Regions from separate parts of the Bacillus sp. P4_E1 genome, predicted to be linked through region 2. Evidence: predicted binding sites of a transcription regulator. Region 2 holds the regulator's gene; each other region holds the start of a gene.
What was found. Region 2 encodes LexA, which represses DNA repair genes until DNA is damaged. Its sites were predicted from a motif close to CGAACATATGTTCG; they were not measured.
Positions count from the first base shown of each region.

Region 1: the regulator LexA is predicted to act here: its motif matches at 7,555-7,568, upstream of AC1DS7_RS17915 (DNA polymerase IV).
Region 3: the regulator LexA is predicted to act here: its motif matches at 4,705-4,718, upstream of AC1DS7_RS14620 (DUF4046 domain-containing protein).

Region 1 covers NZ_JBFUIV010000012.1:109,559-119,973, reverse strand. The annotation lists gene AC1DS7_RS17975 (YjdF family protein) at 1-73, shown strand, start outside; gene AC1DS7_RS17970 (BrxA/BrxB family bacilliredoxin) at 217-630, shown strand; gene AC1DS7_RS17965 (transporter substrate-binding domain-containing protein) at 881-1,660, shown strand; gene AC1DS7_RS17960 (amino acid ABC transporter permease) at 1,697-2,356, shown strand; gene AC1DS7_RS17955 (amino acid ABC transporter ATP-binding protein) at 2,349-3,071, shown strand; gene AC1DS7_RS17950 (aromatic acid exporter family protein) at 3,172-4,140, shown strand; gene AC1DS7_RS17945 (L,D-transpeptidase) at 4,157-4,717, shown strand; gene AC1DS7_RS17940 (DUF3894 domain-containing protein) at 4,782-5,021, shown strand; gene prli42 (stressosome-associated protein Prli42) at 5,112-5,204, opposite strand; gene AC1DS7_RS17930 (GNAT family N-acetyltransferase) at 5,393-5,938, shown strand; gene AC1DS7_RS17925 (tripeptidase T) at 6,066-7,184, shown strand; gene AC1DS7_RS17920 (hypothetical protein) at 7,236-7,442, opposite strand; gene AC1DS7_RS17915 (DNA polymerase IV) at 7,585-8,823, shown strand; gene AC1DS7_RS17910 (MgtC/SapB family protein) at 8,816-8,965, opposite strand; gene mgtA (magnesium-translocating P-type ATPase) at 9,042-10,415, opposite strand, start outside.
Region 2 covers NZ_JBFUIV010000019.1:86,589-97,003, reverse strand. The annotation lists gene AC1DS7_RS22695 (DUF1700 domain-containing protein) at 1-478, shown strand, start outside; gene AC1DS7_RS22690 (DUF4097 family beta strand repeat-containing protein) at 479-1,282, shown strand; gene lexA (transcriptional repressor LexA) at 1,386-2,000, opposite strand; gene AC1DS7_RS22680 (YneB family resolvase-like protein) at 2,142-2,798, shown strand; gene AC1DS7_RS22675 (DUF896 domain-containing protein) at 2,844-3,083, shown strand; gene AC1DS7_RS22670 (bifunctional metallophosphatase/5'-nucleotidase) at 3,124-4,707, opposite strand; gene AC1DS7_RS22665 (phosphate/phosphite/phosphonate ABC transporter substrate-binding protein) at 4,893-5,831, shown strand; gene phnC (phosphonate ABC transporter ATP-binding protein) at 5,927-6,700, shown strand; gene phnE (phosphonate ABC transporter, permease protein PhnE) at 6,697-7,491, shown strand; gene phnE (phosphonate ABC transporter, permease protein PhnE) at 7,491-8,294, shown strand; gene tkt (transketolase) at 8,596-10,415, shown strand, end outside.
Region 3 covers NZ_JBFUIV010000009.1:104,796-115,210, reverse strand. The annotation lists gene AC1DS7_RS14640 (DNA topoisomerase III) at 1-1,331, shown strand, start outside; gene AC1DS7_RS14635 (hypothetical protein) at 1,700-1,843, opposite strand; gene AC1DS7_RS14630 (hypothetical protein) at 1,906-2,085, opposite strand; gene AC1DS7_RS14625 (peptide MFS transporter) at 3,125-4,618, opposite strand; gene AC1DS7_RS14620 (DUF4046 domain-containing protein) at 4,840-5,832, shown strand; partial or broken gene AC1DS7_RS14615 (transposase) at 6,056-7,087, opposite strand; gene AC1DS7_RS14610 (hypothetical protein) at 7,198-7,434, opposite strand; gene AC1DS7_RS14605 (peptidase domain-containing ABC transporter) at 7,618-9,801, shown strand; gene AC1DS7_RS14600 (hypothetical protein) at 9,835-10,415, shown strand, end outside.

The DNA of each region.
Region 1 (10,415 bases), on a different contig from region 2:
ACGGGAAGCTGAAAAGCAGAGAAAACGTTTTATAAAAGTACAAAAAGCAAAGCAAAAACATCGTGGTCATTAAAGAAAAGGTGTTAGAGAAGGGCTCTAACACCTTTTCTATGCTGAAATACAAGTAAACTTACTTGTATTCTCTAAACATTAACTGGTAAGATACAAATAGGTAGAATTAGAGGAGGGAAAAGATTGATTAACTTTAACTTTTTTATGAATGATGTTGTCCGTCAAGCGCGTGAAGAGATTGTCTCTGCGGGATATACAGAATTGACGACACCAGAAGCAGTCGAAGAAGCATTTAAAAGAAATGGTACAACACTTGTAATGGTAAACTCTGTATGTGGTTGTGCAGGTGGCATTGCTCGTCCTGCTGCTGCACATTCCGTACATTATGATAAACGCCCTAACCACCTTGTAACAGTATTTGCGGGTCAAGATAAAGAAGCAACAGCAAGAGCTCGTGAATATTTTGAAGGATATCCACCTTCATCTCCATCATTTGCGTTATTGAAAGATGGAAAAATTGTAACGATGGTAGAACGTCATGAAATTGAAGGTCATGAACCAATGCAAGTAATTGCAAAACTACAATCTTATTTCGAAGATAATTGCGAAGAACTATAAGGAAGAGAAAAAGGCGGTACGTCCACGATCAAGTGGGTGTACCGCCTTTTTTATTTAGTTTTTAAAATAATTAAACATGCAGGAAGTTATTATTTTATACATGTTTTTATGCATTGACAACAGCTTTAATGCTGTTTTTATATTTATTTTTATTTTAAATATTGCATAAAAATGAAAGTGCTGATACAATACAAACATCGAATAAATATTCTATTAAACTTTTAAATATACATTATTAGGGGGAAGAAAGATGAAGAAGTTATTATCAATATCATTTGCACTTATTTTAATTGTAAGTATGTTCAGTGCTTGTAGTAATGGGGAAGAAAAGGCGAATGGCAAAAATAAAAAAGTACTCGTTATGGGGACTTCAGCAGACTATAAACCGTATGAATACGTGGAAGCTTCAAAAAGTGATGAAATTATCGGCTTTGATGTTGATATTGCCAAATATATCGGAAAAGAACTTGGATACGAAGTGAAAGTGAAAGACATGGATTTCGGCGGATTATTAGCATCTCTTAATTCAGGAAAAGTTGATTTCGTTATGGCGGGTATGACGCCAACTGCAGAGCGTAAAAATAATGCTGATTTCACAGATATATATTTTGTTGCAAAAAATATGATCGTTTCAAAAAAGGGCTCTAATATTAAATCGTTAGAAGATTTAAAAGGGAAAAAAGTAGGAGTACAAACAGGATCAATTCAAGAAGAAAAGGCAAAAGAATTTCAGAAACAAGTCGATTTCAAAGCTGAGGGACGTGACCGTATACCAGAAATCGTACAAGAAATTAAAGCTGGTCGTTTTGACGCTGCAATTATAGAAGACACAGTTGCAAAAAATTATTTAGAAAAAATGAAAGAACTACAAGGAATTGAAATTCAAGAAGCACCAGAAGAAGTAGGTGCAGCAATTGCTCTTCCGAAAAATAGTGATAAAACAGAAGAATTTAATAAAGTAATTAAGAAAATGCAAGAAAATGGAGAAATGGATAAATTAGTGAAGAAATGGTTTGGCAGCGGAAAATAAGCTGCCTTTCACTTTTCTGTGAGGGGAATGAAAAGGATGAATCTAGATTTTTCGGCAATTACGCCTTCAATACCATATATATTAAAGGGATTAGAAGTTACATTGAAAATTGTAGCTGCATCAGCTGTGGTAGGATTTATTTTAGGAACGTTATTAGCACTTTGCAAAATTGCTAGAATACGAGTATTAAATATTGCAGCAGATATTTATACGTCAATATTTCGTGGCACACCGCTAGTATTACAATTAATGATTATTTATTTCGGTGTTCCGCAAATGATGGGTTATGAGATACCGGCCTTTTTAGCAGCTGTACTTGCATTTAGCTTAAATTCAGGTGCATATATGTCAGAAGTAATTCGTGCCGGCATTCAAGCAGTCGATAAAGGACAAACAGAAGCAGCAATGGCTTTAGGTATTCCGTACAGTAAAATGATGAGAAATATTATTTTTCCTCAAGCTTTAAAAAATATATTACCAGCACTTGTGAATGAGTTTGCGACACTTACGAAAGAGTCGGCTGTAGTAACCGTAATAGGAGCGACTGATTTAATGCGCCGTGCTTATATTGTAGGTGGTGAAACATTTAAATATCTTGAGCCATTACTTTTTGTTGGACTTATTTATTATATATTAGTAATTATTCTTACATTAGTCGGGAAAGCCATTGAAGGGAGAATGAAGAAAAGTGATTAAAATTGACAACCTTCATAAATCATTTGGGAAAAATGAAGTATTAAAAGGAATTACAACAACGATTGAGAAAGGAGAGGTTGTTGCAATTATTGGACCGTCTGGATCTGGAAAGTCAACGTTTTTACGCTGTATGAATGTATTGGAAGCGCCGACAGATGGTCACATTTGGATTGGAACGGAAGAAGTAACGAATCCGAAAACAAATATTATGCACGTTCGTGAAAATGTCGGAATGGTATTTCAACATTTTCACTTATTCCCTCATATGACTGTATTAGAAAATATTACGTATGCTCCTATCAATGTAAAAGAAGTAACGAAGCAAGAAGCTGAAAAAAAAGCTGAGAAACTTCTAGAAAAAGTGGGGTTATTAGATAAGAAAGATGCATATCCAAATCGTCTTTCAGGAGGACAAAAGCAACGTGTAGCAATTGCAAGAGCGTTAGCGATGGAACCGGAAGTTATGTTATTTGATGAACCTACCTCTGCGCTAGATCCAGAAATGGTGAAAGAAGTGTTAGAAGTTATGAAATCATTAGTTACGACAGGAATGACGATGGCAATCGTTACACATGAAATGGGATTTGCAAAAGAAGTAGCAGACCGTGTTCTCTTTTTAGATGGTGGAAAGCTCGTAGAAGATAGTAATCCGGAAGAGTTTTTTACAGCACCAAAAAGTGACCGTGCAAAAGAATTTTTGCAAAAGATATTGTAATATGTGAAGGGTACGTGAATAATAGGTAGAAAAGGATGACATTGCGTCATCCTTTTTTTATACTAACTGTAAATACGTTTATACATATAGGGGTAATGATATGTTTAAAATTGGATATAGAACAGTGAAAACAGCGCTTGGAACGGGAGCGGCAGTTTTTATTGCTCAGTTATTAGGATTAGAATTTTATAGTTCAGCTGGTATTTTAGTCATTTTATGTGTGCAAAATACGAAACGAAAATCCGTTCAAGTATCGTTGCACCGTTTTTTAGCTTGTGTATTATCGATGGTATTTGCGTTTTGTATTTTTGAAACGATTGGTTATACACCACTTGCGATTAGCGTATTACTGCTTACCTTTATTCCAACTGCAGTTATGTGCAAAATTCAAGAAGGGATTGTTACGAGTTCGGTTATCGTTATGCATCTGTATTCATTAAAGCAAATTACATGGTCTATAGTTGGTAATGAAATTGCTATATTAACGATTGGAATTAGTGTCGCTTTATTAGTAAACATGTACATGCCAAGCAGTGAGAATAAACTGAAAGAGTATCAAGGAAAAATAGAAGAGCATTTCAGAACGATTTTGTTTGAAATGGTCGTTTATTTACGGAATCGAGATAGTAATTGGAGTGGGGCCGAATTAATTGAAACAGAAATGATGCTGAAAGAAGCGAAAGATTTATCATTTAAAAAACTTGAGAATGAATTTATGCGTGAAGATGACTATTATTATCGGTATTTTGATATGCGTATGCAACAATTTGAAATTTTGGAGCGCATGATACCATTAGCTGCATCACTATCTTGGACGTATGAACAAGCTGATATGATTGCAGACGTAATTGAAAATATAGGGAATTCTATTCGACCTGAAAGTACAGGGGTCATTTCGTTAAGACAACTTCAAGAAATGCGAGAAGTATTTAGAGAAATGCCTTTACCAGTCTCGCGAGAAGAATTTGAAATACGTGCAAAACTTGTTCAACTTGTTTATGAGATGGAGCAATATTTACTCATTAAAAGTCGTTTTAAGGGAAAGGATAATATAAAAGAACTTATTTAGAAGGTAGGAACTATATATGCCGTATCTTCTTTCTTTATTATTATGTCTTTCTCTATCGCCGATCTGGCCTCTTGGTGATAACCCACGTGCTGGAGATCCTTTTATAATTGTAAATAAAGCAACGAATAAACTAGCTTACATCGATGATGGGAAGATCCAAAAGGTTTTTCCAGTAGCGACAGGGAAAACAAATGAATTAACCCCAGAAGGAACCTTTGACATTGTATTGAAGGCGAAGGATCCCTATTATATTGCGAAGGATATTCCTGGGGGCTCTCCCAAAAATCCACTTGGATCGAGATGGATGGGATTTAATGCAAGAGGCACGGATGGAAGTAAGTATGGGATACACGGGACAAACCAACCTAGTTCAATTGGAAAATATATTTCGCAAGGATGTATAAGAATGAAGAAACATGATGTGGAATATTTGTTTGATCGTATTCCAATTGGAACGAAAGTATCGATTGTGAAATCGAAAAAAACATTTCAGCAATTGGCGAAGGAAAAAGGGGCCATAGTATTTGGAAAAGTCAACGAAACGGTTGGCTTTTTCTTTTATTATAAGTTGTCTTGACATGTGTACATAACCATGCGTTAATGAGAATATATAAAGATAATTGAGTAAAGGGGTTGCTCATATGTATTTAAATCCAAAAATTTCTTACATGCAGTTTTGTGTTGGTTTTCTATTTGTTATTACATTCATATTGGCAACTTTTAATATATGTTCTTACGTTGTAGCGATCGTATTTATGGCATTACTCAATCTTACTTTTGTTATTGGGGCATTTCAGCAGAAACAATATACAAGTTTTGTAATAGCACTTGTAATGGCCTTTTCCTTTAGCATTGTAGCAATTGTAATATATATAAAATAAAATGTTCATTACAAGATAGACTATCTCGATTTCGAGATGGTCTATTTTGTATGTGTAAGCAGTAAAAAAAGGACGAGTGAATCGTCCTTTTTACCAAAACATACTTGCGCCAGTAAGTAATGTTGTTACAAGCATAGAAATTAGCATTATATAAACCATAATTTTTTGAGCTTTTTTATGCATCGTTAAACCTCCTTGCAAATCAGTACAATTTCATTGTAACGAGAAATGAAATTGTGGACAAGGGGAGAGAAAGGACAAAATTCGGGAAGGGGGTGCAAAATATTACAGGAAATTTGAGCATACGTAGAGAATATGTTAAAAGATAGATTATTAATTTTTTGTTATGCAAGCTGAAGAATGGAGATACAATGATGAAAATATACGAGACAGATCGTTTACATTTAAGAGAAATTGATGAGTCGTATGCGGAAAAAGTTCTTCAATATTACGACAAAAATCGTGAATTTTTAAAAGCGTGGGAAGAGTATAGACCGGAGGGGTTTTTCACGTTAGATTATCAAAAGAAAAAGTTACAAAAGGATAGAAAAGAGTTCGCGGAAGGCAAGATTATCAGGCTTTGGATTTTTAAAAAGGGTGATGATACAAAAATTATTGGATGTATTTCATTTAATCTAATTGTTCGCGGAATTTATCAATCTTGTGTACTCGGTTATAAATTAGATAAGGAAGAATTGAATAAAGGTTACACAACAGAAGCGCTTAGAAAAGCAATTCAAGTTACCTTTGAAGAATTTCATTTACATCGTATAGAAGCACCAATTATGCCACGAAATTTAGCATCTATACAAGTAGTGACGAAGATAGGATTTCAATATGAAGGTGTATCTCGAAAAATGCTAATGGTAAATGGCATCTGGGAAGATCATATGCGCTGGGTATTGTTAAACGAGTAATAGAAGGCAGATGGGTATCTAGATGTGTTAACCATCTGTTTTTTGTCTTGTATTTCGAAACTTTTGCGAAATTCTGTTATAATTAATGTTGTTACATACATAATGGTAGTGCAGGAGGCGCAGTCTTATGATTAATCAAGAACGTTTAGTAAATGAATTTATGGAGTTAGTACAAGTAGATTCTGAAACAAAATTTGAAGCAGAAATTTGCAAAGTGTTAACAGAGAAATTTACTGCTTTAGGTGTAGAAGTATTTGAGGATGACACGATGGGTGTGACTGGTCATGGTGCAGGTAACTTAATTTGTACTTTACCAGCAACAAAAGACGGTGTTGATACAATTTATTTCACTTCTCATATGGATACAGTAGTTCCTGGTAATGGAATTAAGCCTTCTATTAAAGATGGATATATCGTATCAGATGGTACTACAATTTTAGGAGCCGATGACAAAGCTGGATTAGCATCTATGTTTGAAGCAATTCGTGTCTTAAAAGAGAAAAACATTCCTCATGGTAAAATTGAATTTATTATTACAGTTGGAGAAGAATCTGGTCTTATTGGCGCAAAAGCGTTAGATCGCGAGCGCATTACAGCAAAATATGGTTATGCATTAGATAGTGATGGAAAAGTTGGTGAAATTGTAGTTGCAGCGCCAACACAAGCGAAAGTGAATGCGATTATTCGCGGGAAAACAGCTCATGCTGGCGTAGCACCAGAAAAAGGTGTATCTGCAATTACTATCGCAGCAAAAGCAATCGCAAAGATGCCACTTGGTCGTATCGATTCTGAAACAACTGCAAATATTGGACGTTTTGAAGGTGGTACACAAACAAATATCGTTTGCGATCATGTTCAAATCTTTGCAGAAGCTCGTTCTTTAATAAATGAGAAAATGGAAGCACAAGTTGCAAAAATGAAAGAAGCATTTGAAACAACTGCAAAAGAAATGGGTGGTCATGCAGACGTTGAAGTAAACGTTATGTATCCAGGATTTAAGTTTGCTGCTGGCGATCACGTTGTAGAAGTTGCGAAACGTGCAGCTGAAAACATTGGTCGTACGCCTTCTCTTCACCAAAGTGGTGGCGGAAGTGATGCGAACGTAATCGCAGGACATGGTATCCCAACAGTTAACTTAGCAGTTGGTTATGAAGAAATTCATACAACAAATGAAAAAATTCCTGTTGAAGAATTAGCGAAAACAGCAGAATTAGTTGTAGCTATTATCGAAGAAGTAGCGAAGTAAGTAATAAAGTCAAAAAGACGTGTGAACCAATTATGGTTTACACGTCTTTTTTTATTTTGATTCAATTGCTTTCACAAGGCGGATAAGCCAATATAAGAAGACCCACGGAAGTACATAAGTTGTTGTAAAACGTATGAAATGAGAGAAGATTCCTAAAGCGTAAATGTTAATGTTAAAAAGGGGAAGTAACAAATAATTAATCGCAAGGATTACTATAATAATAATAAATACATAATTGAGTTTATTATGTTGTTTCATAACGATTCACCTCCTTTACAATAATATCCATTTGTTACGTACAGTATAGCAAAAAATAGATAGAGAAAAACCAATAATTATTATAACGTGTAAAGAAATTTGATATAATGAAGGAACAAATGTTCTTTAAGGGGTGAGTAGTATGCGAGAAATGTATCCGAAAAATGGACGTGTTATTTTACATGTAGATATGAATTGTTTTTTCGCATCTGTTGAAATTGCTCATGACCCATCATTACAAGGAAAGCCATTAGCGATTGCGGGGAATGAAAAAGAGAGAAAAGGGATTATCATAACATGTAGTTATGAGGCGAGAGAATATGGAATACGTACGACGATGCCTCTATGGGAAGCGAAGCGATTATGCCCGCAATTAGTTGTGAGGCACCCTAATTTTACATTATATCGAGAAGCTTCATTTCAAATGTTTCAAATTCTTTCCCGTTTTACAGAACAAATACAACCGTTTTCTATAGATGAAGGGTATTTAGATATTACAGATTGCTATGCGCTCGGTTCGCCTCTTGAAATAGCGAAGATGATTCAACAAGCGTTACTAACAGAGTTACAGCTTCCATGTAGCATTGGGATTGCCCCAAACCTTTTCCTAGCAAAGACTGCTTCAGATATGAAAAAACCTCTTGGAATTACAGTACTTCGAAAACGTGATATCCCAGAAATTATTTGGCCACGATCAGTTGCAGAGATGCATGGAATCGGAGAGAAAACAGCTGAAAAACTAAAAGACATTCATATACATACAATTGAACAGTTAGCAAAAGGAGACGAGCATATCATTCGCGCTAAAATTGGAAAGCACGGTGTTGATTTACAAAAACGTGCAAAAGGTATGGATGACAGGGAAGTTGATCCGAATCAAATGGGACAACATAAAAGCGTTGGAAATTCGATGACTTTCTCAAAGGATATGGACGAAGAAAAAGAATTACTTGATATGTTAGAAAGATTATCGAAATCAGTAAGCAAAAGGCTACAAAAACGAACTCTCGTTAGTTATGACATTCAAATTATGATTAAATACCATGATCGTCGCACGGTAACACGGAGTAAACAATTGAAAAATGCAATATGGGAAGAACGGGTTATTTTCCAAGCAGCATCACGTTTATGGAAGCAACACTGGGATGGTGATTCTGTTCGTCTGTTAGGTGTTACAGCTACTGAATTAGAATGGAAGACAGAATCAGTGAAACAGTTAGATTTGTTTTCATTCGAAGAAGATGCGAAAGAAGAGCCGTTACTTGCTGTTATTGATCAAATTAATGAAAAGTATGGAACACCTCTTTTACAGAGAGGTAGTCAATTATTGCGTAAGCAAGAAAAGTCGTTTCAGCAAAAATTAGAAAATAAGTTTATGTAGAAGGTTTTAGAGATTTAAACCCTTCTTTTTTAGATGGAAGAGAGGATCCAGCCATTCGATGTCTCCATTTTCTTTCCATTCCGATGCAAGCTCCTACAATAATTGCTATAAATAACCTTAATACGATGTCATACCATATCATCATGGTTACCTCCATGCATATAAGTACATGTTATATTTTTTGAGAATGAGTGAGAAATACCCACTCATTCTCATTTTTACAACCAGCTGTGGAATTTTTTAATATAAAGCTTTTTCAGGAATTGTGTTAAGAAAGCATAACCTAATAATATTCCTATGAGCCACGGGAAGTAGCTTAGTGGTAATGCTTGTAAACCAATTGCTGCACCAAGTGGTGAGAATGGAATGTAAATTCCGATTGCCATAATACAAGCGGTTAATATAAGAACTGGTATTGATGCTGTACTTTGAATGAACGGAATTTTCTGTGTTCTAATCATATGGACAATTAATGTTTGAGTTAGCAACCCAACGACAAACCAACCAGATTGGAATAGCGATTGTTCTCCAGGTGTATTTGCACCGAACACATTCCACATGACAACGAATGTGATAATATCGAATATAGAGCTAATTGGACCGATGCAAATAATGAAGTTACGCAAGTTTGCAGTATCCCATTTTCTAGGCTTCTCTAGAAAATCCTTATCCATTTTATCCCATGGAATTGAAAGCTGTGAAATATCATAAAGTAAGTTTTGAATTAAGAGATGAATTGCAAGCATCGGTAAAAATGGAATGAAAGCACTTGCCACTAATACACTAAATACATTTCCAAAGTTAGAGCTAGCTGTCATTTTTATATATTTTAAAATATTGCCGAAAGTAGTGCGTCCTTCTAAAATACCTGCTTCTAATATAGTTAAACTTTTTTCAAGTAAAATAATATCGGAAGATTCTTTTGCAATGTCAGTAGCAGTATCAACAGATATTCCAACATCAGCATCACGTAGTGCAACGGCGTCGTTAATACCATCCCCCATATAACCTACAGTATGACCATTACCTTGCAATACGCGAATGATGCGGGACTTTTGCATTGGATTTAGTTTTGCGAACACTGTTGTTTCTTCTGCCAGTGTTGCTAATGTTTTATCTGGTAAAGAATCAATTTCGTAACCGAGGACAGGCTCACCTATATTTAATCCCACTTCTTTACAAACTTTTTTTGTAACAATTTCGTTATCGCCTGTTAAGATTTTCACTTGTACGCCATGTTTTTGCAATGCTTGAATTGCAGAAGCAGCAGATGGTTTAGGTGGATCTAAAAAGCCGATATATCCAGTAAGGATCATAGCGGATTCATCTTGTACTGCATAAGCTTTATGATAAGGTTTGTTATCGTTCTTGTATGCTACAGCGATGACACGCATTCCTTCACTATTTAAAGTTTCGCTAAGATGTTTTACATTTACTCTCATTTCTTCAGTGAGAGGGACAATTTGTCCATTAACTTCAGTGTAGTTACAAATTGATAAAATTTCTTCTACGGCACCTTTACAAATCATTGTATGTTCACCTAAAATATTTTTCACGATGACAGACATGCGACGCCGAGCAAAATCGAATGG
Region 2 (10,415 bases):
ACAAGATATTTTATTTGATTATGAAGAGCACTTTCAGTTTGGGATGGAAGAGGGGAAAACTGGATCAGAAATAATAAAAGGACTTGGCTCTCCGAAAGTAATTGCGAAAGACTTACTTGCGATGTATCGATTTGATGAAATGAAAAAAGATCCGTCGACTTCAAATGTGACAAGAGCTGTCATGGCAGCGGTTGGACTTAGTTTGTTTAATTTTATTATTGTGTTAGGCCCGTTAGTTGCAATTATAGCTTTTATATTTTCCTTTTGGGTCGGTGGGATTGCTAGTGTAGTGACACCATTTTTCGTTATTGTAAAAGTATTTATGGGCACTTTCATATGGTTGGATCTTTTCGTTAGTATAACGTTTGTCGGAGTAGGTTTGTTGTTATGTATTGTAGCTTATTATAGTACGAAGTGGTTTAAAAGATTATGTGTACGCTATGTAGTCTGGAACTTCAAAATGATAAAAGGGGAGTAGATGATGAAAAAGATATTATTAGTAGCTATCGCTTGTATCATTATTGGAGTAATAGGGATTTCACAAACATATGAAAAAGCAGTACAAACTGCAGAGAAAGGAGATAAAGAGGACGTAATTAAAAACGAAACGCTAAAAAATGTAGAAGTTAAGTTAGATGCTGGAGATATTGTTGTCCAAAAATCTCCTGATTCCTCTTTTTATGTAAAGCAAAAAGGAGACGTAAGTAAACAGGAGATTCGTATTGCTGAAGATGGTGATACATTAAAAATCATAGGGGAAATAGAAAAAGGTGTTTCATTTGATTTTTCATTTTACAATTTCGGATTTCAAACGCCTACATTGACTATATTAGTACCTGAACGTTCTTATCAAGAGATAAAAGTAAATTCATCCGCTGGACAAATAGAAATAAGTAATGTGAAAAGTGACCGCGTAAGTGTTGAAACACTCGCCGGAGAAGTGGATTTGAAACATGTAACAGCAAAGAGTGTGGAGGGGTCTACAAAAGCTGGTGAGGTGAATTTTAAAAAAGTAATAGGGAAAGTAACAGCAAAAACGGCTAGTGGGGATATAGATATTATTGATCATGATTCTAAATATGATTTAGAGGTAAGTTCAACTGCTGGAGATGTAGATATTACTTTATTGGAAAAACCACGAGATGCAGTTATAACTGGGCAAACTGCTGCTGGAGACGTGACAATTTTTAATGAAGACAATAAAAATATAACGATTGGTAATGGTAGTAAAAAGATTAGCGGTAAAACCGCTGCTGGAGATGTTACTATTGAAACGCGTTAATAATTAATGAAACGCATTCTTTTGAATGAACGGAAATCTATCAAAATATAAAAAGAAGATAATTACCTATATAAATAAGGGAATTATCTTCTTTTTATTATTTTTAATGTAAATCACGATATACGCCAATTACTTTTCCAATAACTGACACTTGTTTTAAAATAATAGGTTCTAGTGAAGAGTTTTCCGGTTGTAGACGGAAATGATCTTTTTCTTTATAGAAACGTTTAACAGTTGCTTCGTTATCTTCTGTTAAAGCAACTACAATTTCACCGTTGTATGCAGACTGTTGTTGGCGAACAACAACTAAATCACCATCAAAGATACCGGCTTCAATCATGCTATCTCCAGAAATGCGTAACATAAACACTTGATCTGCTCCAGCAACGATACTAGCTGGAAGTGGGAAGTGATCTTCTACACTTTCGACTGCTGTAATCGGTAAACCGGCAGTAACTTTTCCGATGATTGGAACTTGAATAACAGATTGTGTTTCCGTTCGGTTGTCACCTAAAATTTCAATTGCGCGTGGTTTTGTTGGATCGCGTCGAATATATCCCTTTTCTTCTAGTCGTGATAAATGTCCGTGCACTGTAGAACTAGAAGCAAGGCCGACTGCTTGACCGATTTCACGTACGGAAGGTGGATATCCTTTTTCTTGTACTTTTAGCTTAATAAAGTCGAGAATGTCTTGCTGGCGTTTCGTTAACTTTTCCATGTTTTCTAACACCTCGTTTTCTTTCATTTTTCTTATTATTAAGTATAACATGCGAAAAAACATTCTACAAACATAAGTTCGAACGAAAGGCAAATTTATGATACACTATAAGGAAAATATAGTGAGAAAGAAGGGTTCAAAATGAATGCAATTATTTATGCACGTGTGAGCACAACAAAAGAAGCACAGGAAACATCATTATTGCGTCAAAAAGATGAATTATTGCATTTAGCTGAGCGCTATCAAATGGATGTTACAAAGGTAATTGAGGAGCAGGCTAGCGGTTATACAATTGAACGTGATGGCATATTAGAAGTGCTAGATACAATTCGAGATGAACAAGTTGATGTACTACTTATACAAGATGAAACGCGTCTTGGTAGAGGAAATGCAAAGATTGCGTTAATGCATTGTTTACATAAAGAGGGGATAAAAGTTTATACGCACACGCATAGTGGTGAATTACAGCTTTCAGATTCTGATTCGATGGTGCTAAATATAATTGGGATCGTTGAAGAGTATCAAAGAAAGATCCACAATTTAAAAATTAAACGTGGCATGCAAAGAGCAGTGGAGAAAGGATTTCGTCCAGAAAATAATTTGAAAAATCGTCATTTAAGCGTAGGACGTGAGAAAAAAGAAGTGCCAATTGAGGAAATTGTACGTTTGCGCCGGAATGAATTAACTTTTGAAGAAATTGCAGCAACACTTCGTGGTTTTGGTCATGATGTTTCAAAAGCAACTGTACATCGAAGGTATGTAGAATATACAAAGCAATTGCTTGATAAAGAGGAATAACTATTGTATGATAATAATCAGTTTTGAGTAGAAGGGGGATTCGAGATGCCAAGTCAAGAACTCATTGAACGCATTAACTTCTTAGCGAAAAAAGCAAAAGCTGAAGGCTTAACTGAAGAAGAACAACGTGAGCGCCAATCGCTTCGTGAACAATATTTAAAAGGATTTCGTCAAAATATGTTAAACGAATTAAAAGGAATTAAAGTCGTTAACGAAGAAGGCACGGACGTTACACCGGCGAAATTAAAAGCTTTAAAAAAGCAGGATAATGCAAAATTAAATTAAAAGATGGGCATAGCCCATCTTTTTTTATTTGTTAAAATTGTTATTTAATAACTTTCCAGTTTTCATTTTTCGTTGCTTCTATCCTTTTATGCTTCAATATATAGTTAGCGATAAGTTCAGACATATCTGTTGGTATGTCTTTTACTACTGGTTTATTTTGAAACATAAAGAAGTTCCCGCCACCGCTTGCACGATAATTATTCATAACAACGTCATATTCTTCATTCATATTAAGAGGAGTGCCTTTATACTGCAAAGACTCTACTCTCTCTCCAATTGGTTTTGAAATGTTTAATACATACGAAATCCCTTCCCACATATCGTAATTATAGTGTTGTGGTTTTGGTTCTATATAGGTAGGGTTTACGATGATGGTTCCATCTGCTTTTAATGTGAAATAAGAAGCAGAGAGTTCGAGAGCATCTTTTATATCCGCTCCGGTTATTCTAATTACTTTTAATGTATTTGGATAAATATAATTAGAAACGATGTCACGCATTGTTACATGTTTCGGGAAACCTGGAGATGTATTATGAAACAAACTTGTACAAGAAATTGAAACATTAGCTATATCCATCTGTATTTTATTTATGAATTCAATAAAAGGATGGTCTTGCAAACGTGTTTGCATAGCATCGGAAATTTGCATATCCCCATAAATTATTCCAATAGGTTTATCAAGCCAATTTTGTGTTTTCTCTTCATAATTGGCAACCAAGGAAAGAACATCTTGGTCTGCCGCAATTCCTTGTACGGGCAATAACTCTGAATAACTCTCTTTTTTTACCCATTTTTGTTCTGCTTTTTCGAATGTTACTGTTACTTTTCCAACTGAGTGTCCATTGCATCCGGTCTGTAAAATTGTTACACCATTAATCACGGTGTGAGCGATTTCTCGGTGTTGGTGGCCTGTTAGTAAAATATCTATGCCTTCAATTTCATGGCACATTGCATATCCTTGGTTTTCACCTGTTAAAACTTCAGTCGGTACTCCGGTTTGTAAATCACGTTCAAATCCCCCGTGATAGGCTACGACTAGTAAATCTGGTTTTTCATGTTTACGGATGTAAGAAACCCATTTTTTTGTTGTTTCAAATGCATCTTCAAATTGTAAATCTTTAATATGATGTGCTTGTTCCCAATGGGGGATGTAATGCGTTGTCACCCCTAAAATAGCAATTTTTATATTTGATTCAATATGTTTTATTATATATGGTTTCCCGAAATAAGGTTCTTTTCTGTTTTTATCTAAAATGTTTGCTGATAGATAAGAAGAATTTGCAGTAGCCACAGCATTATTTAATATATCCATTCCGTAATTAAATTCATGATTTCCGATAATTGCAATGTCATACTCTAAGTAGTTGGCTAATAAGGACATTGGGTTTTCCATATCTTTTTCGTATGTAGCGTAATGATAAGTAAATGGTGTTCCTTGAATGAAGTCCCCGTTATCAATCAGAAGAACGTTTGCATTTTGAGAACGTTCTTTTTTTATGAGAGTAGAAATTTTAGCTAAACCAATTTCTGCTTTGGAGTTATCTTGGTAGTGAATTGGATACACAGTACCATGTACATCGCTTGTTAATAAAATATTTAAAGTTACAATTTGATTTTGATTCAACGCCATTCACCTTTTCTATAGTTATCTTTCAATTAATCATATCAAATATATGAAAAGAATTTTAATGTGAATGTATAGAATGTGTAAAGATTCCGTAAATAAGCAATTATTTGTAAAAATATGTGATATATTTCTTCATGTTTATGGAAGGTTATTTTATAACAACGAAAAATGGAGGCATTAACATGTTGAAAAAAGTTTTTGCAATGAGCACAACAGTTGTACTAGCAGCGGGATTATTAAGTGGATGTGGAACGAAGGAATCAAGTGCAAGTAAAAATGAAGATACGAAAAAAGGTTATGTACCGAAGACACTAAATGTTCAATTTGTTCCTTCTCAAAATGCAGATACGTTAGAGGCGAAGGCAAAACCATTGGAAAAGCTATTAAGTGATAAATTAAACATTCCGGTAAAAGTTAGTATTTCAACGAATTACAATACAATTGTAGAAGCGATGGCATCTAAGCAAGTAGATGTAGGCTTTTTACCTCCAACAGCGTATGTGTTAGCGCATGAGAAAAAGGCTGCAAACGTAATTTTACAGGCGCAACGTTTTGGGGTAGATGATGAAACTGGAGCTCCGACAAAGGATTTAGTAGATGTTTATAAATCAGAGTTTGTTGTTAAGAAAGATTCTAATATTAATAGTGTAAAAGATTTAAAAGGTAAAAAAATTGGCTATCAAGATGTAACATCATCAGCGGGTTATGTATGGCCTGCGGCTGTATTGTTAAAAGAGGGAATCGATCCGCTAAAGGATGTGAAACCTGTTACATTAAAAGGTCATGATCAGTCACTTATTGCTCTTTTAAATGGTGATGTAGATGCAGCTGTTGTATTCCAAGATGCTCGCAATATTGTAAAAAAAGATTATCCGAATATATTCGATCAAACGAAAATAGTAAAATTTACGGAGAAAATTCCAAACGATACGATTTCTGTACGTTCTGATTTAGATGCAGAGTGGAGCAAGAAATTACAGGATGCTTTCATTGAAATAGGAAAGAATGAGGAAGGGCACAAAATCATTAAAGAAGTATACTCACATGAAGGATACGTTAAATCTGATGATAGTAAATTTGATATCGTTCGTGAATATGGAAAGAAAGTGAAAACGCAATAATACATATGGAAATGGCGACTAACTGGAAAGTGTGTGATTTCAGTTAGTTTGCCGTTTTTCAGTTATTGATAATACATAGAAGGTAGGTAAGATGTGTGATAGAGTTTCGAAATGTTTCCAAAGTGTATCCGAATGGTACAAAAGGATTGAATAATATAAACTTGAAAATTCAAAAAGGTGAGTTTGTTGTAATGGTCGGGCTATCCGGTGCTGGAAAATCAACACTTCTCAGATCGGTAAATCGCCTTCATGAAATCACAGAAGGAGAAATCATTATTGAAGGGGAGTCTATTACTGCTGCAAAAGGAAAAGGATTACGACGCATGCGCCGAGATATTGGTATGATTTTTCAAAGCTTTAACCTTGTGAAGCGATCAACGGTACTGAAGAATGTATTAGCTGGGCGGGTTGGATATCATTCTACATTGCGTACAACGTTAGGTCTGTTTCCGAAAGAGGACGTGGAGCTTGCATTCCAGGCGCTGAATAGAGTGAATATCTCAGAAAAAGCATATGCACGAGCTGATGAATTATCAGGGGGACAACAGCAACGTGTATCAATTGCTAGAGCATTGGCACAAGAAGCGAAAATCATATTGGCAGATGAGCCTGTTGCTTCGTTAGATCCTCTGACAACAAAGCAAGTAATGGATGATTTGAAGAAAATTAATGAAGATTTTGGAATTACGACAATTGTAAACTTACATTCTATTGATTTAGCGAGGCAATATGCTACTCGTATTATTGGATTACATGCTGGTGAAATTGTTTTTGATGGATTAGTAGAAGAGGCAACGGATGAAAAATTCGCTGAAATTTATGGGGACGTAGCTCAGAAAAGCGCATTATTAGAGGTGGCAGCTAAATGAATGAAGTGACGATATATTCGAAATCGATACCGAAGCCGCCGAGTAAATTGAAACATATGTTAACGGTTATTTTAGTTATTTTACTGTTGTGGGGTAGTAGTGTACAGGTCGACGCATCATTTTCAAAACTAGTAGTTGGTTTTCCAAATATGATGGATTTATTGAAGGAAATGGTGCCACCAGATTGGAGTTATTTTCAAATTATTACAACAGCAATGTTAGATACAATACGTATGGCGATTATTGGAACGACTTTAGGGGCGATTTTAGCCATTCCACTTGCACTATTTGCGGCAAGTAATGTATTTACTAGTGTATTTTTGTACAGTCCAGCTCGATTGATTTTAAATTTTATACGAACAATACCAGATTTATTATTAGCGGCTATTTTTGTAGCGATTTTTGGAATAGGACCACTTCCAGGTATTTTGGCTCTTACTTGTTTCTCCGTTGGACTCGTAGCGAAATTATTGTATGAGTCAATTGAATCAATTGATCCAGGTCCATTAGAAGCGATGACAGCTGTAGGAGCGAATAAGGTGCAATGGATAGTTTATGGGGTCATTCCGCAAGTGAAAGCGCACTTCGTCTCCTATGTACTTTATACATTTGAGGTGAATGTACGTGCAGCAGCTGTTCTAGGTTTAGTAGGAGCAGGTGGGATTGGATTATATTATGATCGTACACTTGGATTTTTACAATATCAACAAACTGCTTCTATTATTATTTATACCCTTGTTGTTGTATTGCTAATTGATTATATAAGTACAGTGTTGCAGGGGAAATTATAATGAGTAAAACGACGATAATCGTACCAAAACCGAAGAAACCGAGTATATATCGCTGGATTATTTTTATAGCACTTACAGTTGTATATGTATGGGCCTTTTCAGGAGTCCCGTTAGAGGGAATAAAGAATACGGCGGGAGAAATTACAAAAGCAATTATGACAGGCGTATTGAACCCAGATTGGTCGTATGTATCTTTGCCAGATGGTGAAGATTTATTACACGGTTTAATTGATACGTTGGCAATTGCGATATTAGGTACATTTATTTCTGCTTTTTTATCTGTTCCATTTGCTTTTTGGGCGGCAACGAATATGAGTAGTGGAAAATTAACTTCAGGAACTGGGAAATTTGTACTTAGTTTTGTTCGTACATTTCCTGAATTAGTTATGGCTCTTTTATTTATAAAAGCTGTTGGTCCAGGCTCTTTTGCCGGAGTTCTAGCTTTAGGGTTACACTCTATCGGAATGTTGGGGAAACTATATTCGGAAGGAATTGAAAATATAGATAAGGGACCGACGGAAGCGTTAATAGCAACGGGTGCAAATCGGTTTCAAATACTTTGGTATGCCGTATTACCACAAGTGTTACCGGATTTTCTATCGTATACGTTATACAGGTTTGAAATTAATGTACGATCCGCTGCGATTTTAGGTGTTATTGGAGCAGGTGGTATTGGTACGCCATTAATTTTTGCACTTAGTTCACGTAATTGGTCTCGTGTGGGAATTATTTTATTAGGTATCATTTTAATGGTAATTATAATTGATTTTATTTCAAGTTCTATTCGTAAGCGGATTATTTAATTTGTTTTAAAAGCATCTAATTCAGATGCTTTTTTGTATTTTTAAAGGTTATCAAAAAGGAGATATATCAGAAATTAGTATATTTGTATAAATATACAGATAATTATATTTATTTTTAAAATAAAAACAATTAAAAAGTATGTCATATTGAATGCCCATACATTCCCTAAATCACTGTGTTTTTTATGAAAAATCAAAAAAACATCAACATATTTGTCGATACATGTTGTATAATCTTGCGTGGGAAGCTATCATATAAATGTATAAAACGTTTACTAACATACGCGAAGGGAAGAATAGCATGTCACATTCAATCGAACAACTTTCTATCAACACGATTCGCACATTATCCATTGATGCGATTGAAAAAGCAAACTCTGGTCACCCAGGAATGCCAATGGGTGCAGCACCAATGGCTTATACATTATGGACTCAATTTATGAAACACAATCCAAATAACCCAACGTGGTTTAACCGCGATCGTTTCGTATTATCTGCAGGTCATGGCTCAATGTTACTATACAGTCTACTTCATCTATCTGGTTATGACTTAACAATGGATGATTTAAAGAACTTCCGTCAATGGGGAAGCAAAACTCCAGGACATCCTGAGTATGGTCACACAGCAGGTGTAGACTCAACAACTGGTCCACTTGGACAAGGTATTGCAACTGCTGTAGGTATGGCAATGGCTGAAAGACATTTAGCGGCTAAATACAACCGTGATGCGTATAATGTAGTAGATCATCATACATACGCTATTTGTGGTGATGGAGATTTAATGGAAGGCGTTTCTGCTGAAGCATCTTCATTAGCTGCTCATTTACAATTAGGTCGTCTTGTTGTACTTTACGATTCAAACGATATTTCATTAGATGGCGATTTAAATCGTTCATTCTCTGAAAGTGTAGAAGATCGTTACAAAGCATACGGATGGCAAGTAATCCGTGTTGAGGATGGAAATGATATTGAAGCAATCGCAAAAGCAATTGAAGAAGCGAAAGCTGACGAAAAACGCCCAACGCTAATTGAAGTAAGAACGACAATTGGTTTCGGTTCTCCAAACAAATCAGGAAAATCAGCTTCACATGGTTCTCCACTTGGTGTAGACGAAACAAAATTAACGAAAGAAGCATACGCTTGGACTGCTGAACAAGACTTCCATGTAGCAGAAGAAGTATATGACAACTTCCGTAAAACAGTACAAGATGTTGGTGAAACGACGCAAGCTGCGTGGAACACGATGCTCGGTGAATATGCACAAGCATATCCAGAATTAGCAAACGAACTGCAAGCAGCAATGAACGGTCTTCTTCCAGAAGGTTGGGAACAAAGCTTACCAACTTATGAATTAGGATCAAAAGCAGCAACACGTAATTCTTCAGGTGCTGTAATTAATGCAATTGCAGAGTCTGTACCATCATTCTTCGGTGGATCTGCTGACCTTGCTGGTTCTAACAAAACATACATGAATAACGAAAAAGACTTTACAAGAGCTGATTACAGCGGAAAAAACATTTGGTACGGTGTACGTGAGTTCGCAATGGGTGCAGCAATGAACGGTATCGCACTTCATGGCGGTTTAAAAACTTACGGTGGTACGTTCTTCGTATTCTCTGACTACTTACGTCCAGCAATTCGTCTTGCAGCATTAATGCAATTGCCTGTAACGTATGTATTTACACATGACAGTATTGCTGTTGGTGAAGATGGTCCAACACATGAACCAGTTGAGCAATTAGCAGCGCTTCGTGCAATGCCAAATGTATCTGTTATTCGTCCAGCAGACGGTAACGAATCAGTTGCAGCTTGGAGACTAGCTCTAGAATCTACAAAAACACCAACTGCATTAGTGTTAACTCGTCAAGATCTTCCAACATTAGAAGGTGCAAAAGACGATACTTATGAAAAAGTAGCAAAAGGTGCATATGTAGTTTCTGCAAGCAAGAAAGAAACTGCTGATGTAATCTTAATTGCAACTGGATCTGAAGTAAGCTTAGCAATCGAAGCGCAAAAAGCTCTAGCAGCAGACGGCGTTGATGCAGCTGTTGTTAGCATGCCATCTATGGATCGCTTCGAAGCTCAAACTGCTGAGTACAAAGAATCTGTACTACCAAAAGC
Region 3 (10,415 bases), on a different contig from region 2:
TTGGTTACTCTGCTAAAGAAACATTAAACATTATGCAGAAATTATATGAACAACATAAAGTGCTAACGTATCCTCGTACAGATTCACGCTACATTTCATCAGATATCATCGGGACACTTCCAGAACGTCTGAAGGCGTGTGGAGTTGGAGAATACCGTCCTTTAGCACATAAAATTTTAAATAAACCGATAAAGTCTAATAAATCATTTGTTGATGATAGTAAAGTAAGCGATCATCACGCAATTATTCCAACAGAAAGCTATGTAAACTTCTCAGCTTTCACAGATAAAGAACGTAAAATTTATGATTTAGTTGTAAAACGTTTCTTAGCAGTTTTATTCCCAGCATTCGAATACGAGCAACTAACATTACGTACCAAAGTTGGTAGTGAAACGTTCATTGCACGCGGAAAAACGATTTTACATGCTGGTTGGAAGGAAGTATACGAAAATCGCTTTGAAGACGATGATGTAACTGATGACGTAAAAGAGCAGCTTCTACCTCACATTGAAAAGGGCGATACATTAACTGTAAAGTTAATTATGCAAACATCAGGTCAAACAAAAGCACCTGCACGCTTTAATGAAGCAACTTTACTTTCAGCAATGGAGAATCCTACAAAATATATGGATACGCAAAATAAACAACTTGCTGATACGTTAAAATCAACCGGTGGATTAGGTACTGTAGCGACACGTGCAGATATCATTGATAAACTATTTAATTCATTCCTAATCGAAAAACGTGGTGGCAAGGATATTTATATCACAGCCAAAGGTCGTCAACTGTTAGATTTAGTTCCAGAAGAATTACGCTCACCAGCTACAACAGCAGAGTGGGAACAAAAACTTGAACTAATTGCAAAAGGCAAGCTGAAAAAAGATGCCTTTATTAATGAAATGAAACAGCACACTAAAGAAATCGTTGCAGAAGTTAAAGCAAGTGATAAAAAATATAAACATGACAACATTTCAACGAAGTCTTGTCCAGACTGCGGTAAACCAATGCTAGAAGTAAACGGCAAAAAAGGAAAGATGCTCGTATGCCAAGACCGTGAATGTGGTCATCGTAAAAATGTATCTCGTACAACAAACGCTCGTTGTCCGCAATGTAAGAAGAAACTAGAATTACGTGGTGAAGGAGCGGGGCAAATCTTTGTATGTAAATGCGGCTATCGTGAAAAGCTATCAGCTTTTGAAGCAAGACGTAAGAAAGAATCTCGTGGTAAAGTCGATAAACGTACGGTTCAGAAATATTTAAAGCAGCAGAATAAAGAAGAACCAATAAATAATGCACTGGCAGAAGCATTAAAAGGATTTAAGTTCGACTAATAAAAAGCCTGTGCATGCAAGAAGTTCAACATGACTTAGCTTTTTTTCTGAATTTACTATTGAATTTCAGTATCTTTTCCATTCTTTCTAAATTATTAAGGAATTGAAATGATTTATGCTATATAAACGAAAACGTAGTTTGTAACTAAACTGCGTTTTTTTTTTCTTCAACATACAATGAATTAAAGCAATTACTAAGAATCGTATAACCTTTAAATGTAATTAACTGAACTTTTTATCTGCTAAAAATTTTGCAACGGAACCATTTTAAGCCTGTGAAAAAACAAAAAAGCCCTAAAGGTTTAGAGCTTTTTTGTTTTTTGGCAGTGATAGTATATTTTACATTTAAATGTAAAATATATAACGCACTATTTAATTTTTGATGCTATCCATTTTCCGGCAGACTTCGCCCATTTATTAGGATAGTATGTTGCGTTTGTTGCAATAGTTTTCCCGCCATTAATATTTAATAGTTCTTTAGAAGTTAATTCAACACATATGTTTTTTTTCACTTCAATATCCCTCTGTTTTCTACAAAATATATTGCTAATAGATTTTTTAGTAGGATTTGTTACTACATTCTACGTCCAGGTTGTCCATATTTATAGCTTGCTTCAATTTCTGGACCTCCAGATGTTGGATAGTTTTTTAAAAACCATTTTCCAGCTACGTAAATATAATAAGGAGCGCCACCTTCAGTTTTTTCGATTTCTTTTTGACTTAAAACTTCTAACTTTGCTGTATTTAATTTCATAAAAAATTCCTCCTGTTATATTTAATATTTTTTGTATATTTCAAATCTTATATACAAATACTATTATATACCATTTTTTTGTTTTGTCTAGTTATTTTAGAATTTTCTAATCTGTTTATCTAATTTTTATTTGCGGAAAAGTCATAATATTTTAACTGGAAATGTTGTTGAAGATAAGGATTAATATTTAGTGATTATTAAAAAAGAATAAAATATAGATAAAATCGGTACTAAAATGATTGTTGTTGAGAACATAAAATGATTATGTTGGAGAGAGAAAAAATGGAATTTTTGTTTTTTGTGAATATCAGATAATAAAAATGATGGAGTGGAGAAATTGTGGATAAAATTTGGGAGATAGTTAGCTGGTTTATCAAAATGGCTGGGCAATTAAAGCGATATCTAAAGAAACAGGATTTTATCCAAAAACATTCAGAAATATAGCTAATAAGATGAATTACCATCAAAAAGGAAAGTAGAGAAAAAGCCAAGTAAATTAGATCCATATAAACCATATGTTCTTTAAAAGATTAAAGAAGGTACCATCAACTGTGCAGTGTTATATGATGGCATTGCATGGTATTGTATCAATGGGATACCTAGGTAACTACCATTTTGCGCGATTTTTTCAAATCGTATCGACAAACCCCTAAATAATAAGCAACCCTACGGTTTGAAGCACCGCCTGATAAACAAACTCAAACGGATTGGGGGTACATAGGGGAAATAAAAGTTAACGGAAAGGAACAAGATGTATATGCTTTTGCAGTGGTATTAGGATACTTTTACATCACGCAACCACATTAAAATGCCAATAAAGGGGATTCTGAAACGTTATTGATACACATAGAATTTTTGATAAAAAGATATAATATTTGTTAGAAAACTTACTTTAATTATTGAAAATAAATTTAAAAAACAAATAGATATCTTTTATAGGTCAATTAATAAGAAAAATGCACTAGTAATAATTACTAGTGCATTTTTAAAATCTTAAATAATTTTTGAAGATTAATTGGAGATAGGAAAATCCTCTGTTCTATTTGATACCTTTCATTAATTCTTGAATTTTTGGCGCCGTGAAATATAAAATCACGCTTAGTAGTATTGAAAGGCCACCAATCACACCGAAATAAATAATTTCTGTCTCTGGGTTATACAACCGAACGATTTGTGCATTTATGGCTTGTGCAGCTGCACTAGTTAAAAACCATAAACTCATTGTTTGAGCAGAGAAAGCAGCTGGTGCTAATTTTGTTGTTATTGATAAGCCTACGGGTGATAAGCACAGTTCCCCAATTACTACTAAAAGGAAGCTAATTGCTAGCCAAATAGGGCTTACTAGAGATTCTGTGCCATGGATATAAGCAGGGATAATCATAACTAAGAATGATAAACCAGCAAACAATAATCCTATAGCAAATTTATTTGCTGTACTAGGTTGACGCGAATTAAGTTTTACCCATAACCAAGCAAAAACAGGTGCTAATAAAACGATGTAAATAGGATTTAACGATTGGAACCATGAAGATTGAAACTTAAATCCTGCAAATTGTAACTGGGTACGTTGATCAGCATATGTAGCCAAAATTATAGCTCCTTGTTCTTGAATAGCCCAGAACATTGTAGCAGCAATAAATAATGGTATATATGCAATAAGACGAGACTTTTCAATTTTTGTAGTTTTTGGACTACGGTACATAAAAATAAAATAACAAGTGGGAATGATTATCCCTAAAATACTTACTAATAAAGTAAAACGATTAATAGTTAAAATCCCTGTTGGTATAGTTGCAAAACATACTAATGCTATAACTATAATACCGATACTAAACTGCTTAAGTACGGTTTTTCGTTCGCTTCCTGTTAAAGGATTTGGTATTTGAGCACCGGCTAAGCCAAGATTTTTCTTTCTTGTCAGAACAAAGAAAATTAATCCTATCATCATACCAATAGCGGCAACCCCAAAACCAAGATGGAAATTGTACTGTTGGCCTAGTGTACCAACAATAAAAGGGGATAAAAATGCACCTAAGTTAATTCCCATATAGAAAATACTGAATCCTGAGTCCCGGCGTGTATCTGTTTCGCTATATAGGTTTCCAACAATGCTAGACACGTTCGGTTTTAATAATCCTGTCCCAAGTATTAGAAATACCATAGAAATAAATAAAGTACTTATACTACCAGGTAGTGATAAAATAAGGTGGCCAATCATAATTAAAACTCCACCCCAAAAAACGGTTCTACTTGATCCCAATAGACGATCGGCAACCCAGCCCCCAATAATACCAGACATGTAAACTAGGGATCCATAAATGGCCATAATTGATGCGGCAGTTGCATGATCAATTCCTAGACCACCTTGTGAAATTGAATAATACATATAGTAAAGTAATATGGCTCTCATACCATAGTAAGAGAATCTCTCCCAAAATTCTGTGAAGAATAAAGTGAGTAATCCTTTAGGATGTCCAAAAAAACCTTTTTGCGGAATAGTCTGAAAAATATCTTTTGTTTCTAGTTTTTCCATAATCTTAGGCTCCTTTTATATACTCAGATAAAATTATACTATTTTAGTATAACTGAAGAATTAGAAATTTAAAATAAATATTTACTGGAATAATTGTTTGACATTATATAAAATACTAAATAATTTCATTTTATATGATATTATTATAATTAAAAATATTCATAAGTTATTGGAATAATTTACGAAATGAACATCGGAATATTTTTTTGGAGGGGTAGAAATTGTTGATACAAGCAGTTGCTATAGAGGATATCTATCAAGAAATATTAGATGGGAAAAAAAGTAGGTTCCCTGCAAATACATGGAAAGAAGACAAAAATAATGAATTAGCTCGAAGAGTGACTCGATATTTAATTGAAATAATTTTAAAATGGGAAGAAGAAGACATCAAGCGAAAATGGAATACTCCATTGATTGTAAAATATAGACTGCGAGGTCTACTTAAACATAGGTATAATGATAGCCCATATAAAATGATAGATGATTTATACCCGAATCGCTTTAAAGAGTGGGAATTTGGGATGACACCTTTAAACTTTTGGAATAAAGAAAAGGCATTAGAAATATTAAGATGGATTATTGAACAACAGGAACAATTATCGGATGAAGATTTATTAAAAATTTATAATAAAAAATGGATAGAAAAAAATAAACTTGCTGCACCTTTAATGATGTATTGGAATGGAAGTCCATATGCGATGATAAATGATTTATATCCAAACCGTTTTAAAGAATGGGAACTAACAATGACACCTAACAAATTCTGGACTAAAGAAAAAGCATTAGAAGTATTAAAATGGACTATCGAGGAAAAAGAAAATTTGTCTAATGGAGAATTGTTAGAATATTATAATATAAGATGGTTAAATGAAAATAATTTAGCGTCAGTATGTCAAATATTCTGGAATAATAGTCCATATGCAATGATAAATGATCTGTATCCAAATAAATTTAAAGAATGGGAATTTAAGGTGACCCCGGCTCGTTTCTGGACTAAACAACGAGGTTTAGAAGCGCTAAGGTGGACTATTGAAGAAAAAGAAAAATTGACAGTGGAACAATTATTAAGTGTTTATAGTCAAAAATGGTTAATAAAGAAAAAATTGTGGACGCCACTAAAGAACTATTGGAATGGAAGTCCATATGCAATGATAAATGATTTATATCCAAATCGCTTCGAAAGAAACATGTTAAAAGGGTATAATGAGAAATAAACCTTTCGAAAGTAAATAAGTATTTTATAAATGTAAAGATATGTTTATAATCTTTTTAATTGAGATAATATGAAATTAAGTTTTCATTAAACCAGTATCTTTTTTAACTTGTTACAGGTATCTCTTACCTCTTAAGAAAGGAAAATCTTCCTTAAGAGTGTTATTAAAATTATAAAAAACCCTATTAATTTTTTAATAGGGTTTCCAACACTCTGACATCTTTTTAGATTTTATTGAATGAAAACAATAAAAAATGATAGAAACTAGGAAAATAGCCCTTCACCTGACCCTTTTTGGTCAGGTGAAGGGCTATTTTTTTCATGTTTTGACAGGCTGCTGTGAGATATGCCTGCATTTGGACATACTTAAGCCCACGAAATCGAGCATATCGATAGCCATGTTAGTTCTTTGGCGTCCGCAAAGCTTCGCTCTATAGTCGAACAGCGTACTTTATACAGTCTTTTCCCTGTAGCTGTTAGTTTGCTTTTTCTAGCGATATCTTTATATTTCTCCCACATATGATGAGTGATAACTTTTTGTTTTTGTTTCTCTGAAAAGCAATCCTTACGTAGTGGACACACAACACAGTCTTCTGGATTCGATTTGTATTGACGATATCCTTCGCGATCCGTTGTACTTATACGAGTCTTTTTAGTAGGGGTATCACTTTCCTTTCTAGGCTTTAATTCTTTTTTTCATGTACCTCACGATCTTCGATTACCGCAGCTTCTAGTTCATCTATATAAAACTTTGGCTTTTCTTTTTTATATTTATGTACAAATTTATTTTTATTGGCATTGGCCTTAATGTGTGTAGAATCTGTCATCAACGCACGACCACCCACCATACGGTGCTCCGTCACTTGACTCACAATCTCATCAAAAATTTCTTCGAAAATATTTGTATGAATGAAACGAGTACGGTGATTCCAACTGATTGTAGAATGATCTGGAATCGTATCTGATAGAGAAAACCCCAGAAACCAACGGTAGGAAATGTTCGTTTTAATCTCTTTTTCCAATTGGCGCTCTGAGCGAATACCGTAAAAATATCCAATAAACATCATCTTAAATAAAACGATAGGATGGATTGACGGACGTCCATTGTTTTCACAGTAATAAGGGCGTAACTTTTCCTCAATAAAATCAAAACTAATTGTTGCTTCAATCGCACGAGGAAAATGGTCTTGCGGAACTAACTCTTCTACAGAAACTGATACGCGCTCATCGCGATGATTTTTAAATGCACCCATCATAAGAAACCTCTCCTTTTCCTTTTTTATCAGTTTTGACACAGAAAAAGAGATTTAGACACAAAAATAGGCTGTGGAGAAGACTTTCTCCACAGCCTGATAAAAACTTTTAATTACATTCTACGTCCAGGTTGTCCATATTTATAGCTTGCTTCAATTTCTGGACCTCCAGATTTTGGGTATTCAGTGAAGAACCACACGCCAGCTCTGAAAATCCATTTTCCAGCTCCGCCACCTTCAATTTCTGTAATCTCTTTTGTGTTTAGTGCTTCTAATTTTGTTGTGTCTAGTTTCATTATAATCGCTCCAATCGTTAGTGTTGTATATGATAATATTTTATTCATTACCATATACAATATTATACAATATTATATTTATCTGTCTATAACTTTTTTGAATTATCTCAAAAGAAATTATTCTTTTAATATACTGTCATTTATCGTCGAATTAATTTAAAATAGTAATATATTGAAAAATAGATGTTTTTTTAGTTTAAAAGATTTTAATGACTACTTAAGAAAGAAGGAAAAAAATTGAGAGGGAAATTTAAATTTATAGCGCAAAATGATTTACAGGATTGTGGCCCTGCATGTTTAGCGATGATATCCAAATATTATGGACTTTCTATAGCTATCTCAAAAATTCGTGAGATAGCTGGGACAGATTTAAATGGTACAAATATACAGGGGTTATTAGAAGCTGGGGAGAAATTGAAATTTGAAGTAAAAGGGGTTAGGGCTACTGATTCAGATGCGTTGAAAGAAATTCCGCTACCAGCCATTGCACATGTAGTGATGAATGACGGATTATTACATTATGTAGTCATTTATAAAGTAAAGAAAAATAAAATTTATGTGGCTGATCCAGGAAAGGGACTTGTAAGTTATACATTTGAAGGTTTTTGTAAGATTTGGACAAATATTTTGGTATTAATGATGCCTAGGCAAGACTTCAAAAAGGAGAATATGACTCAAGGAACAATTTCACAGTTTATAGCATTATTAAAACCACAGGTTAACTTATTATTACCACTGTTTATTGCATCAGTATTCTTTAATATATTTGGTTTCGCTGGTGCTTTCTATTTTAAATTTTTAATTGATGATATTGTTACGGATCAATTGTTACAGACGCTACATTTTGTATCTATTGGGGTTATTGTGCTTTATATTTTTAAAATATTGCTTTCTTATTTTAGGACACATTTAATTCTATATTTAAGCAGACGAATCGACATTCAATTGATGCTTGGATATTATCGTCATGTAGTAGGGCTACCTATGAATTTTTTTGAAACAAGAAAAGTTGGGGAAATTATTTCTAGATTTATGGATGCCAGCAAAATACGTGAAGCATTGTCTACAATAACTGTTACATTGATGATTGATACTGTAATGGTTATGTTAGGAGCAATTTTATTATATTCACATAGTCCGATTCTGTTTGGAGTGACATTGTTACTTGTTCCTTTTTATGTATTAATTATCTTTCTATTTCATAAACCATATCAAAATATTAATAGAGAAGAAATGGAGAGCAATGCAAAATTAACATCGTATTTAGTGGAATCATTGAATGGGATTGCTACCGTAAAGTCTTATAATGCAGAAAAAGAGGTTTTTTTCCAAACAGAAAGTCGTTTTATTAATTTAATGCGACATGTATTTAAGAGAGGTATATTATCGAATTTACAAGGATCCCTTAAATTAGGCATTGAATTAATTGGAGGAACCGTTATTCTTTGGGTAGGAGCTATACAGGTTTTACATGGTAATATGACAATTGGTGAGTTAATTACATATAATGCACTTCTGGCTTATTTTTTAAATCCTATTGAGAATTTAATTGGAATACAACCTACAATGCAATCTGCATTAGTTGCTGGGGAAAGATTAAATGAAATTTTAGAATTAGAAGCAGAAAAAGATGATAAGGAACACAATAAAGTATCCCCTGAGAGGTTGTCTGGACGGATAGAATGTTCTAATGTTTCTTTCCGATACGGCACACGTAAAAAAGTTTTAAACAATATAAGCTTTTCTATCGAGCCAGGAGATCAAATTGCTTTTGTTGGAGAAAGTGGATCAGGGAAAACTACGATTTCAAAACTTTTAATGAACTATTTTGAACCACAAGAAGGTAATATCTATTATGATGATTATCATATTAAGGAAATTAATCGAACTGCCTTAAGAAATCGAATCGCATATGTTTCTCAAGAATCATTTTTCTTTAGTGCTTCTATTTTTGACAATTTAAAATTTGGCCTAGAAAGTGGAGTTACATTGAAGGAAGTAATACAAGCTTGTAAACAAGCTGCTGCTCATGAATTTATTAGTGATTTGCCATTACGTTATGAAACTTTTTTAGAGGAAAATGCATCGAATTTATCAGGTGGACAAAGACAACGGTTAGCTATTGCAAGAGCGCTTTTAAAGAAACCAGATATTTTAATTTTGGATGAAGCAACAAGTAATTTAGATTCATCGACTGAGAAGCGTATTACAGATATGTTAAAAGAATTGGGAAAGCAAGGTATAACAATTATTATGATTGCCCATAGATTAAGTACAATAAAGCATGCTAATAAGATTTTTGTAATGGAAAAAGGAAACATTTTAGAGCAAGGCTCACATGAAGAATTATTATTCCGGAAATCTGAATATTATCGTCTTTGGAAGAATCAAACTGTGCACGTAGAGCATATAGGTATATAGAAAAATAATCATATAAAATGTGGGGAAATCAACATGAATAAAATTTATTCCTTTGAAGAGTTAACGGATAGTATAGAGTTGTTAGAGAAGAAGCCTCCTCGTTTTATTACTTGGTTGCTTGGCTTTCTTTTATTGTTTTTTTTAGGAGTTTTAATTTGGGTATACTTGGGGAAAATAGAGATAGTTAGTAAAGGGACAGCAATTGTACAGGGAGAATCAGATATAGGTATAGTTCGAGCACAAAGTATAGGTAGCGTAGATGAAATGTTCGTTCATACTGGAGATGAGGTAAAAAAAGGAGAAGCTTTAATGCAAGTTATAGAGAAACGAGATCAAGAAGGCGAAGTAAACCATCAAAATAAAAAAATAACTTTAAAAGCTTCTCAAGACGGTATTGTACAATTAGATAGAATATTTAACAATGGAGATTTGATTGAGTATGGACAAGAAGTGGTCTCTATTATTCCAAAAGAAGACAAAAAAAAGATAAAAATATTAATACATCCTCAAGAAATAGCTGGTATTAAAGAAGGAGATACGGTAAATTATTCCTTTAGATTAAAAAATTCCACTAAGCAAGTAGGGAAAATAACATACAAATCTTCATATCCTAT